One region of the Pseudomonas sp. CC11G genome, then DNA from elsewhere that is predicted to be linked to it. Evidence: predicted binding sites of a transcription regulator. Region 1 holds the regulator's gene; each other region holds the start of a gene.
The links. Region 1 encodes sigma-54, which starts transcription at its own class of promoters, with help from an activator protein. Its sites were predicted from a motif close to ANTGGCATNNANNTTGCTNT; they were not measured.
Positions count from the first base shown of each region.

Region 2: a site for sigma-54 is predicted at 2,088-2,107, ahead of flgB (flagellar basal body rod protein FlgB). Genes of this name have one in related genera too.
Region 3: a site for sigma-54 is predicted at 1,965-1,984, ahead of AC0V2S_RS23240 (flagellar hook-length control protein FliK). Genes of this name have one in related genera too.

Region 1 is NZ_JBWBZC010000011.1:111,108-114,381, reverse strand. It holds gene lptA (lipopolysaccharide transport periplasmic protein LptA) at 1-44, shown strand, start outside; gene lptB (LPS export ABC transporter ATP-binding protein) at 44-769, shown strand; gene AC0V2S_RS15085 (RNA polymerase factor sigma-54) at 943-2,454, shown strand; gene hpf (ribosome hibernation-promoting factor, HPF/YfiA family) at 2,581-2,889, shown strand; gene ptsN (PTS IIA-like nitrogen regulatory protein PtsN) at 2,904-3,274, shown strand, end outside.
Region 2 is NZ_JBWBZC010000013.1:125,069-128,342, reverse strand. It holds gene flgE (flagellar hook protein FlgE) at 1-439, opposite strand, end outside; gene AC0V2S_RS16965 (flagellar hook assembly protein FlgD) at 474-1,151, opposite strand; gene flgC (flagellar basal body rod protein FlgC) at 1,172-1,624, opposite strand; gene flgB (flagellar basal body rod protein FlgB) at 1,637-2,041, opposite strand; gene AC0V2S_RS16950 (trypsin-like serine protease) at 2,456-3,274, shown strand, end outside.
Region 3 is NZ_JBWBZC010000025.1:70,347-73,620, forward strand. It holds gene fliL (flagellar basal body-associated protein FliL) at 1-329, opposite strand, end outside; gene AC0V2S_RS23240 (flagellar hook-length control protein FliK) at 613-1,926, opposite strand; gene AC0V2S_RS23245 (Hpt domain-containing protein) at 2,100-2,459, opposite strand; gene AC0V2S_RS23250 (SpoIIE family protein phosphatase) at 2,490-3,274, opposite strand, start outside.

The DNA.
Region 1 (3,274 bases):
CCAAACCCGCTGGCGCCCAGCCGGCCGACAAACAGGCGCAGTAATGGCGACTCTTAAAGCCCAACACCTGGCCAAAGCTTACAAGGGCCGCCAGGTGGTTCGTGATGTCAGCCTGTCGATTGAAAGTGGTCAGATCGTTGGCCTGCTCGGCCCGAACGGCGCCGGCAAAACCACCTGCTTCTACATGATCGTCGGTTTGGTAAACGCCGATCAGGGCCGCGTGCTGATCGACCAACAGGACGTCACCCACCTGCCCATGCACGGTCGTGCACGCGCCGGTATCGGTTATCTGCCGCAAGAAGCGTCGATCTTTCGCAAGCTCTCGGTGGCCGACAACATCATGGCCATTCTCGAAACGCGTAAAGAGCTCGACAGTGCCGGCCGCCGCAAGGAACTGGAAAGCCTGCTGCAGGAATTCCATATCAGCCATATCCGCGACAACCTCGGCATGAGCCTGTCCGGTGGTGAACGTCGCCGGGTGGAAATCGCCCGCGCGCTGGCCACTGCGCCAAAATTCATTCTGCTGGACGAACCGTTCGCCGGTGTCGACCCGATTTCTGTTGGCGATATCAAACAGATCATTCATCACCTCAAGGCCAAAGGCATTGGCGTGCTGATCACCGATCACAACGTGCGTGAAACCCTGGATATCTGCGAAACGGCCTATATCGTCAATGACGGCCAGCTGATTGCCGAGGGCGACTCTGCAACCATCCTGGCCAACCAGCTGGTGAAAGAGGTGTATCTGGGTCATGAGTTCCGCCTGTAACAGGCGCCCGCAGTACCCGTCTGTAGTGAATTTCGGACACGCACTACAGACTTCGATTGAGGACTAGGCAAACCCCTCAAACATAGGCATATAATTTGCTTCCTGGTGGCGCTCATGCGCCCTCGTTGTGGAAAGCGCGTATGCGCCGGCGAATAAGGTCTTAAGCCCCCTCCATGAAACCATCGCTCGTCCTAAAAATGGGCCAGCAGCTGACGATGACACCGCAGCTGCAACAAGCCATCCGCTTACTCCAACTGTCGACCCTGGATCTGCAACAAGAGATTCAGGAGGCGCTGGAGTCCAATCCCATGCTCGAACGCCAGGAAGAAGGCGAGGACTTCGACAATAGCGATCCGCTGGCCGATGGCGCCGAAAGCGCGCCCGCCGCGCCGAACAGCGAAGAGTCCTACCAGGACACCAGCTACCAGGAAACCTCGGCGCCTACCGTCGACAACCTGGAAGAAGGCGAATGGAACGAACGCATTCCCAATGAGCTTCCCGTCGACACCGCCTGGGAAGACATCTACCAGACTAGCGCGAGCAGCCTGCCCTCCAACGACGATGATGAGTGGGACTTCACCACCCGCACCTCGGCCGGTGAAAGCCTGCAAAGCCATATGCTCTGGCAGCTCAACCTGGCGCCGATGTCCGACAAGGACCGGCTGATTGCCGTCACCCTGATCGACTGCATCAACGACCAGGGCTACCTGGAAGAAACCCTCGAAGAAGTGCTGGACGCGTTCGACCCGGAGCTCGACATCGAGCTCGACGAAGTCGAAGCCGTGCTGCACCGCATCCAGCAATTCGAACCCTCCGGCATTGGCGCGCGCGACCTGCGCGAATGCCTGCTGCTGCAACTGCGTCAGCTGCCCGCCAAAACCCAATGGCTGGCCGAGGCCCAGCGTTTGGCTGGCGACTACCTCGACCTGCTCGGCGGCCGCGATTACAGCCAACTGATGCGCCGCATGAAGCTCAAGGAAGACGAGCTGCGCCAGGTCATCGAGCTGATTCAAAGCCTCAACCCGCGCCCGGGCTCGCAGATCGAAGCGAGCGAACCGGAATACGTGGTGCCTGACGTTATCGTGCGCAAGCACAACGATCGCTGGCTGGTGGAGCTGAACCAGGAAGCGATGCCGCGTCTGCGGGTCAACCCGCAATACGCCGGTTTCGTGCGTCGTGCCGACTCCAGCGCCGACAACACCTTCATGCGCAATCAGCTGCAAGAGGCGCGCTGGTTTATCAAAAGCCTGCAAAGCCGCAACGAAACGCTGATGAAAGTGGCCAGCCAGATCGTCGAGCACCAACGTGGGTTCCTCGACTACGGCGACGAAGCGATGAAACCCTTGGTGCTGCACGACATCGCCGAAGCGGTGGGCATGCACGAATCGACCATCTCACGCGTTACCACGCAGAAGTTCATGCACACCCCGCGTGGCATTTACGAGCTGAAGTACTTCTTTTCCAGCCACGTCAGCACCTCCGAAGGCGGCGAATGCTCGTCCACGGCGATCCGCGCAATCATCAAAAAACTGGTTGCCGCGGAAAATGCGAAAAAGCCGTTGAGTGACAGCAAGATCGCTGGTTTACTGGAGGCACAGGGCATTCAGGTAGCCCGTCGCACAGTCGCCAAGTACCGCGAATCCCTCGGGATAGCGCCCTCCAGTGAACGTAAGCGACTGATGTAAACGTTATTCAGGGTTCGCCCGGCGAACCCTGCTCTGGCAAGACGACTACACTGATCCAAGGCCAAAGTGTTCCGGCGACAAGCCCGATAGCTTGTCTCTTACACACGGCAATAAGGAGAAAGCGGTATGCAAGTCAACATCAGTGGACATCAGCTGGATGTGACCGACGCCCTACGCGACTACATCGACGAGAAACTCAGTCGATTGGAACGCCACTTCGACAAGATCACCAACGTGCAAGTGACCATGGAGGTCGAGAAGCTCAAGCAGAAAATCGAAGCGACTTTGCACATCGCCGGAGGCGAAGTGGTCGCCAACGCCGAACATGACGACATGTACGCTGCCATCGATCTACTCACCGACAAACTCGATCGCCAACTTATCAAACATAAGGAAAAGCAGCTGGGTCGCCTGCAAGGCGCCACAGTCCGCTGACACCAACCCAACCCATGATTCGACTTGAAAATATCCTGACCCCCGGCCGCTCCCTTGTGGGCGTGCCGGGCGGCAGCAAAAAGCGTGTACTCGAACAAATCGCCAACCTGGTCGCGCGTGAATTGCCCGACCTGGACGGCCAAGACATTTTCGAAAGCCTGGTGGCCCGGGAAAAACTGGGCTCCACCGGCTTTGGCAATGGCATCGCCATTCCCCACTGCCGCTTGCCCGGCTGCACGGCGCCGATCAGCGCCTTGTTGCGCCTGGAGTCGGCGGTTGATTTCGACGCCATCGACGGCGCGCCGGTAGACCTGCTGTTTGTGTTGCTGGTACCCGAAGCCGCCACCGATGAACACCTGGAGCTGTTGCGCCAGATCGCCAGCAT
Region 2 (3,274 bases), on a different contig from region 1:
TGGAGGTCTGAATGCTCAGGTTACCGACCACGCCGTTCTGCAGCTGACCGTTGCCGTCTACCGAGTAGCCCTGCAGGTTGTAGCCGTTGTTGTCGACGATATTGCCGGCCTTGTCGGTACCGAAGTAGCCGGCACGGGTGTAGCTGATCGAACCGTTGTTGCTGGTCACGAAAAAGCCGTTGCCGTTCACACCCATGTCCAGGGCGTTTTCGGTGTAGTCGATGGTGCCCTGGTTGAACAGCTGGGCAACGTTGCCCAGCAACACGCCGCTACCGATGGCGTTGCTGCTGGAGGCCAGCATGGACGAGGAATACAGGTCCTGGAATTCGGCACGGGACTGTTTAAAGCCCACGGTGCCGGCGTTGGCGATGTTGTTACCAGTGATATTCAGGTCACTGGAGGCGGCCTTGATACCGCTAAGTCCGATATTGAACGACATGGGATGCTCCTGAAACGGCCGGGGTTGCCGGCGGTTATTGACCTATCACTTGAACTTTGGAAATGCCGATGCTGCCCAGCCCTGCGAGGTTCAGCAGCATCTCGCCGCCGTTGATCCCCAGGGTGACGCTGTCGACGTTGGCTGGGAGGCTGGTGCCCATGGCCACGTCTTTGCCGCCTACCGATGCGATGGCGTCGAAGCTGTAGGTGCCAGGCGCCATGACATTGCCGCTGGAATCTTTGCCGTCCCACATAAAGGTGACCTGGCCGGTTGATTGCTGGCCCAGGTTGACGCGCGACACCTGGTTGCCCTTGCTGTCGAGCACGTTGACGTACAGGTTGTCGGTGCCACTGGTGAGCGCGATGCTGCCTTTGAAGGTTTCGCTGGTGTCGACCACGGCGGTGTCGGTGGAGAGGATCACCTTGCGACCCACCAGCGACGAGGCTTGCAGCGCCTGCGACGACTGGGTGCTGGAGAGAATGCTCTCCACGCTGGTGTTGAGGTTGTCCAAGCTTTCCACCTGGGTGAACTGGGCCAGTTGCGCCACGAATTCACTGTTGGTTTGCGGGTCCAGCGGGTTCTGGTTGTTCATTTGCGCGACCAAGAGTTGCAGGAACTGGTCCTTGCCCAGGGTCTTGTCCTTGGTAGTCGTATCCTTGACGGCATACTGGTCCAGTATCGAACTCTGGGTGCTTACGCTATCGACGGCCATTTCTTTCCCCTACGTTCGAATTACTGACCCAGGGTCAGAACCTTGGTCATCATTTGTTTGGCGGTATTCATCATTTCGGTGTTGGTCTGGAACGCACGGCTGGCGGAGATCATGTCGGCCATCTCTTCCACCACGTTGACGTTCGGGTAGTAGACGTAACCGTCTTTATCCGCGGCCGGGTGGTTGGGCTCGTAGCGCGGCGTCAGGCTGCTCTGGTCTTCGACCACACCCATCACCTGCACGCCCCGACCGGAGTTGTCCTGGTCGGCAAACAGCGAGGTTCCGGCGCCGTTCTGCTGGGTCTGCTGGTCGGTGAACATGGTGGCGAACACCGGGTGGCGGGCGCGGTAGGTCTTGTCGACGCTGGACGAGACGGTCTCGGCGTTGGCGATGTTGCTGGAGATGGTGTTCAGGCGGGTGGTCTGAGCACTCATGCCGGTACCGGCGATATTGAAGACACTGGAAAGGGACATGGTTCGTCTCCGTTATTCGCCGCGAATCGCAGCAACAAGGCCTTTGAATTTGGCGTTCAGCAGGGTGAAGCTGGCTTGGAACTGCACAGCGTTTTCTGCGTAATTGGATTGCTCGATCTGCTCATCGACGGTGTTCTGGTCCACCGAAGGCTGGGTCGGCACGCGGTAGTTCAGGCCTGCGTCACCGGCGTCCAGACCTTCAGCGGCGATGTGGCCGGTGTTGGTGGTAGCGAGCGAGAAGCCGCCCTTGTTCTTTTCAGCCTGGGCGGCGAGCACCGAGGCGAAGTCCAGATCACGGGCCTTGAAGCCAGGGGTGTCAGCGTTGGCGAGGTTGTTGGCCAGCACTTCGGCACGCTGGGAGCGGTAGCCCAATGCCTTTTCGTGAATGCCGAGTGCTGAATCAAAGCTGATGCTCATGGTGCGAACCTTGCCAACTGGCGAACTGGATTTGCGTGCAAGACATTTAGCAAACCCTGTGCCAACTTATTTAAGCCTTACAAATCAACGACTTGATAAATTTACGGCAAGAATAATCAGCTGAAACGGCAAGGCTTTTCCGCTGCCCGGCAATGGCGACGGGGTTGCCGGTTAAGGGTTTGCCGCTTGTGGCAAAAGCGGCAACGGTGCCCCTGCCAAACCGTTCTCACACGTAGGCAACGTCCAAATACCTTCGCTTTAGCGACACCTTCCGCGCTGTTTCTCGACATGCCGCGCGCGGGGCCGCGAAGCGTCCGGCTTCGAACCTGGTGAGAGGAGAGAACACTGAAGACGCGTTACCAACGAGGCAATTGCGGCCTCAGTCTTCAGTTCTTAGATCATGGAAATATCAAGATGACAAAACCAAAGCTCCTGCGACTCACCTCGCTGGCCATTGCGTGTGGTACCGCACTGGCCATGAGTTCCTCTGCACACGCCTTGTACACAGGCACCGTATTGACTGGCGCACAGGTGCCAGACTGGGCTGTGGGCAACTACAGCTGTTCAGGAACGTTAATTACGCCGCGTGTAGTTGTTACAGCTGAACACTGTATGAGCGGCACCACCTCCGGGTTCTATCACCGCAAAACAGGCCAGGTTTATTACGGCCGAGCCATCAACTACCCGGAACAATACGGCCCGCTCGGAGATGTAGGCATTCTTATCACCGATACCAAGTTTGGCGGCTCAGCCACTGTAGAAACCGCCAATATCCCTAGCTATGCGCAAGAAAAAGCAGCTTTAAGCCGCGAGAACGTGCCACAAATCATCTATGGCAGAGACAGCGATTCTGGCAACCCCTTTACCACCGCCAGAACCACCGATGCCTACCGAGCCATGCCTCAACAGGAAGGCTTCAAAATGGTCTACAAACCCATAATGTACTACCGCCAAAACGGGTACGAAGCCCAACGGCTATTAGGATTAAAGAGCCCCGAATATGACAATATTTTCAACATAGCCCTGGCGGGACTGATGTATACGGACCCTACAGGGCTGAAATTGACCGATGAGGATGTCGATGCGGCGTTGATAACGGTTGTCCATCCGCTCTATCAGTCGCCCGTAAATGTCTCTCCCATTCACTCAGGGGATAGCGGAGGCAGCATTTTCACTCGCTTGCCGGACGGTAAACTGGGCCTGATCGGTAATATATCCGGCACCGCTGCGCAT
Region 3 (3,274 bases), on a different contig from region 1:
AGGGCGACGCTGACCTGCATGTAGCGCTGACGACCATTGACGTTGAAATTGACGATAAAGGCTGGCGCCAGCACTTCGTAAACCGCTTCTTTCTTCAGCGGTTTGCCGTCCGGGCCTTTGCCCTCTTCGCCCGCCGCATGCTCACCTTCTTTACCGGCTTCAGCTGCCGGTGGCGCGCTCTTGTGCAGGAAGAACCACGTGGCGCCCACGGAGCCACCAATGGCAATCAGCAGGCCCACCACGATCAGAATGATCAGCTTCAGCTTTCCCTTACCGGGCGCTGGTGCAGCGCCATCGGCCGGTGGTGCCGCTTTTTCTTTCTTAGCCATGCCAATAATCCGTCACTGATCGGAATTCTATCCGTGTTCAAAGGGTTAGGAGCAAGTGTTATGCCAGCTTGCCAGGCACGAGGGCTAACAAGCTGTTTTGCACGACAATTAATCCCCAGTGGATGCCGCCAACAATGTCGGCGAATATACCAGCAACTTTGCCATGCGCCGGTTTTCCGTCTCGCCTTTTTTCGCAAGCCTGGCGGCGCAGAAACGACAACGCCCGCTTACCAAAACGGCAAGCGGGCGCTGTCAGTTTAGTTCACCCGGGCGGGTAAACAGGTCAGGCGTAATAGTCGACCAGGCCGCGACCACCGGCAACAGAGCCGCTGCTGCGGATTTCGCTGGTGCTGATGCTGATGTCGTCGTCGCTGCCGGCAAAGCTGTTATTGCCCGAGCCACCGCGGCTCTGCTGGCTGTCGTTGCCGTTCTGGCCGTTCCAGCCGCGGTTCAGCGACTGGTCGGAGACGTTGACATCCATGGTCATGCCTTGCTGGGTGAACATATCGCGCAGGCGCTGCATCGATTCCGTCACCGCATCACGCACGGCCATATGCGGGCTGGCGAAGGTCACCTGGGTGGCCGCGTCCTGCGTCATGTTGATACGGACTTCAAGGCGCCCGAGGTCGGGCGGATCGAGGGCAATATCAGCCGACTTTAGGTTCTGGCTGGACATCCACATCACCTTGTCCACCACCTCATCGGTCCATACGCCCTGCTGCATCGACACCGGCGCGCCGGGCACCAGCGGCGTGCGCTGAGCCTGGGTGACCTGCTGATTCACCGCCTGGTTCAACGCGTTCATCTTGTTGGCGAAAGCGTCGCTGTGCAGGTCGGTGCTGCTGTCCTTCAGCGCTTCGATGCCATCCTTGCCCTTCTCGAACAGCCCCAGCTCATCGGTCACCTTGGCCTCGCCACTTTCCGGGTTAGCGGTCAGTTGCGCCATGGCGGCAGCGAAGTCCTGGCCACCGGTTTGGCCCGCCTGGGCGGCCGATGGGTTGGTGCCGGCTTTCTGCACGGCGGCTTGTGCCTTGGCGGCCAGATCAAGCACCAGGTCGACGCCCGGCAACTCGCTCATCGCATCGACTTGCGGGTCGTGGCCGGTATCTTCGGTCTTGGTAATTTGCGCGGTCGCCAAACCGGTCAGCGACAGCGGAATTTCCAGCGCAGCATCGCCCTCGCCCGTGGTCGGCAACGCGGTGTCTTGCGTGGTCGGCTGCAGCTGCTGACCGGCCAACGCCAACAGCACCATCGGGTCGATCACCGGATCGGCGGCGGCCGCCTCGTCGGTCGGCAAGGTATTGCCGCTATCGGCAACCGCCGGGTCGGCTTTGGTTGCCGTTGCCGGGGCGGCATCGGCCGAATCCTTGTCGTCGGTCTTGTCGTCAGACTTGTCTTTGGCCTTGGCTTGCTTGGCTTTTGCCGCCGCATCACTGCGGTCGACAGCCTTGTCCTGACGTTCCTTGGCATACACGTTGGCAAAGCTGGAGGCATCGTCATTGCTGGGCTCGGCCTGTTTTGGCTGAGGCTTTGCAGACGCCGCTTGCGGCTTGACCACCGGGGCGGAATTCAGGAGTGGATCTGAGGCAACGGACATTTAGCACTCTCTCCGTGCGGATGGGTCGTGCAGGAGAGATAGCAAAGGCTGGGCCAACTTTGTATCGGCGCTGAAATACCCGTAGGAGCCAGCTTGCTGGCGAACCCTGGAAGAGGCGATCACGACCGGGGGTTTGCAGGGTTCGCGACCAAGGTCGCTGCTACACAAAAGAATCAGAGAGCGGAGAAACGCTGGCGTTCGGACTTGAGCAAGATGCGCACAATCGCAAATTCGCGCTCGATCTGTTCGAGCACCGCCGGCGCTTCATCCAGCACATTGGCGTTGCGCGAGTCGTCTTCCAGTTGCTTGCACAACTGCGCCAGGGCCGGGGCGCCCATGTTGCTGCAGCTGCCTTTGAAGCTGTGCGCGGCCAGGCGCAGTTCTTGCGCGTCGCTATTGGCCACGGCGGCGTGCAATAGGCGCAGGCGCTCTTCGGAGTCGGCGATAAAGGTATCCAGCAGCAGCGGATACTCGGCTTCCATGATGTCTTGCAAGCCCGCCAACACGGCACTGTCGAGATGAATATCAGCCACCGGTTCTCTCCCTGAGCAACACGCCAGCGATTATGCCTGATCGTTCCACGAGAACTCCACGCTGACCCCGCGCCCGTCTTCAGCCCAGGTAGAGCGCTCGGTAAGTCGGCGAATCAGACCCAGACCACGTCCCGATAGACTCTGTGCAGTGCGCTGGCGTTCCAGGACTTGTTGCACATCGAACCCGGGGCCGCTGTCTTCAACCTTGATCACCAGACGCCCGCCATGGGTTTCGGGCAGCAGCTGCAAATGAAACCGTACGTAGCCCTGGTCCAGTTCGGCCAAGCGCTGACTACGCTCGCGGTAGTACTGGGCAAAGCCTGCGGCATCGCATTTGAGTTGCGAGTCCAGCCCCAGCACGCCGTGCTCCAGGGCATTGGAATACAGCTCGGCCAGCACGCTATACAGCGGCCCGCCCTGCAGGCGCAGGCCCTGCACTTCCAACAGCAGCTGCAACAGAAACGGCAGCGGGTTGAGGCGTTTGAGGGTTTGCGCGCGGAACTCGAAGCTGGCGGACCAATCCTGTGGGCTGCTCTGCCCGCTATCGGCAAAGGCCAGAGGCGGACGCGGCAAGGAGTCGGCCTCCACCAGGCACAACTCGACCATGCTCACGTCGTCTTGCGCCTTGCCGCGAAATGCCCCCAGCGCCTGCTGGATTTCATCGAACAGCAGGTCGGGCTGGCGGTTGGCGGCAAACACATTCAACAGGCGCGATTCGCCAAAAAGTTGCTCGGCGGGGTTGCTGGTTTCCAGCACGCCATCAGAAAGCAGAAACACCCGATCGCCCAGCTCCATCGGGTAGATCTCGCAGGCAT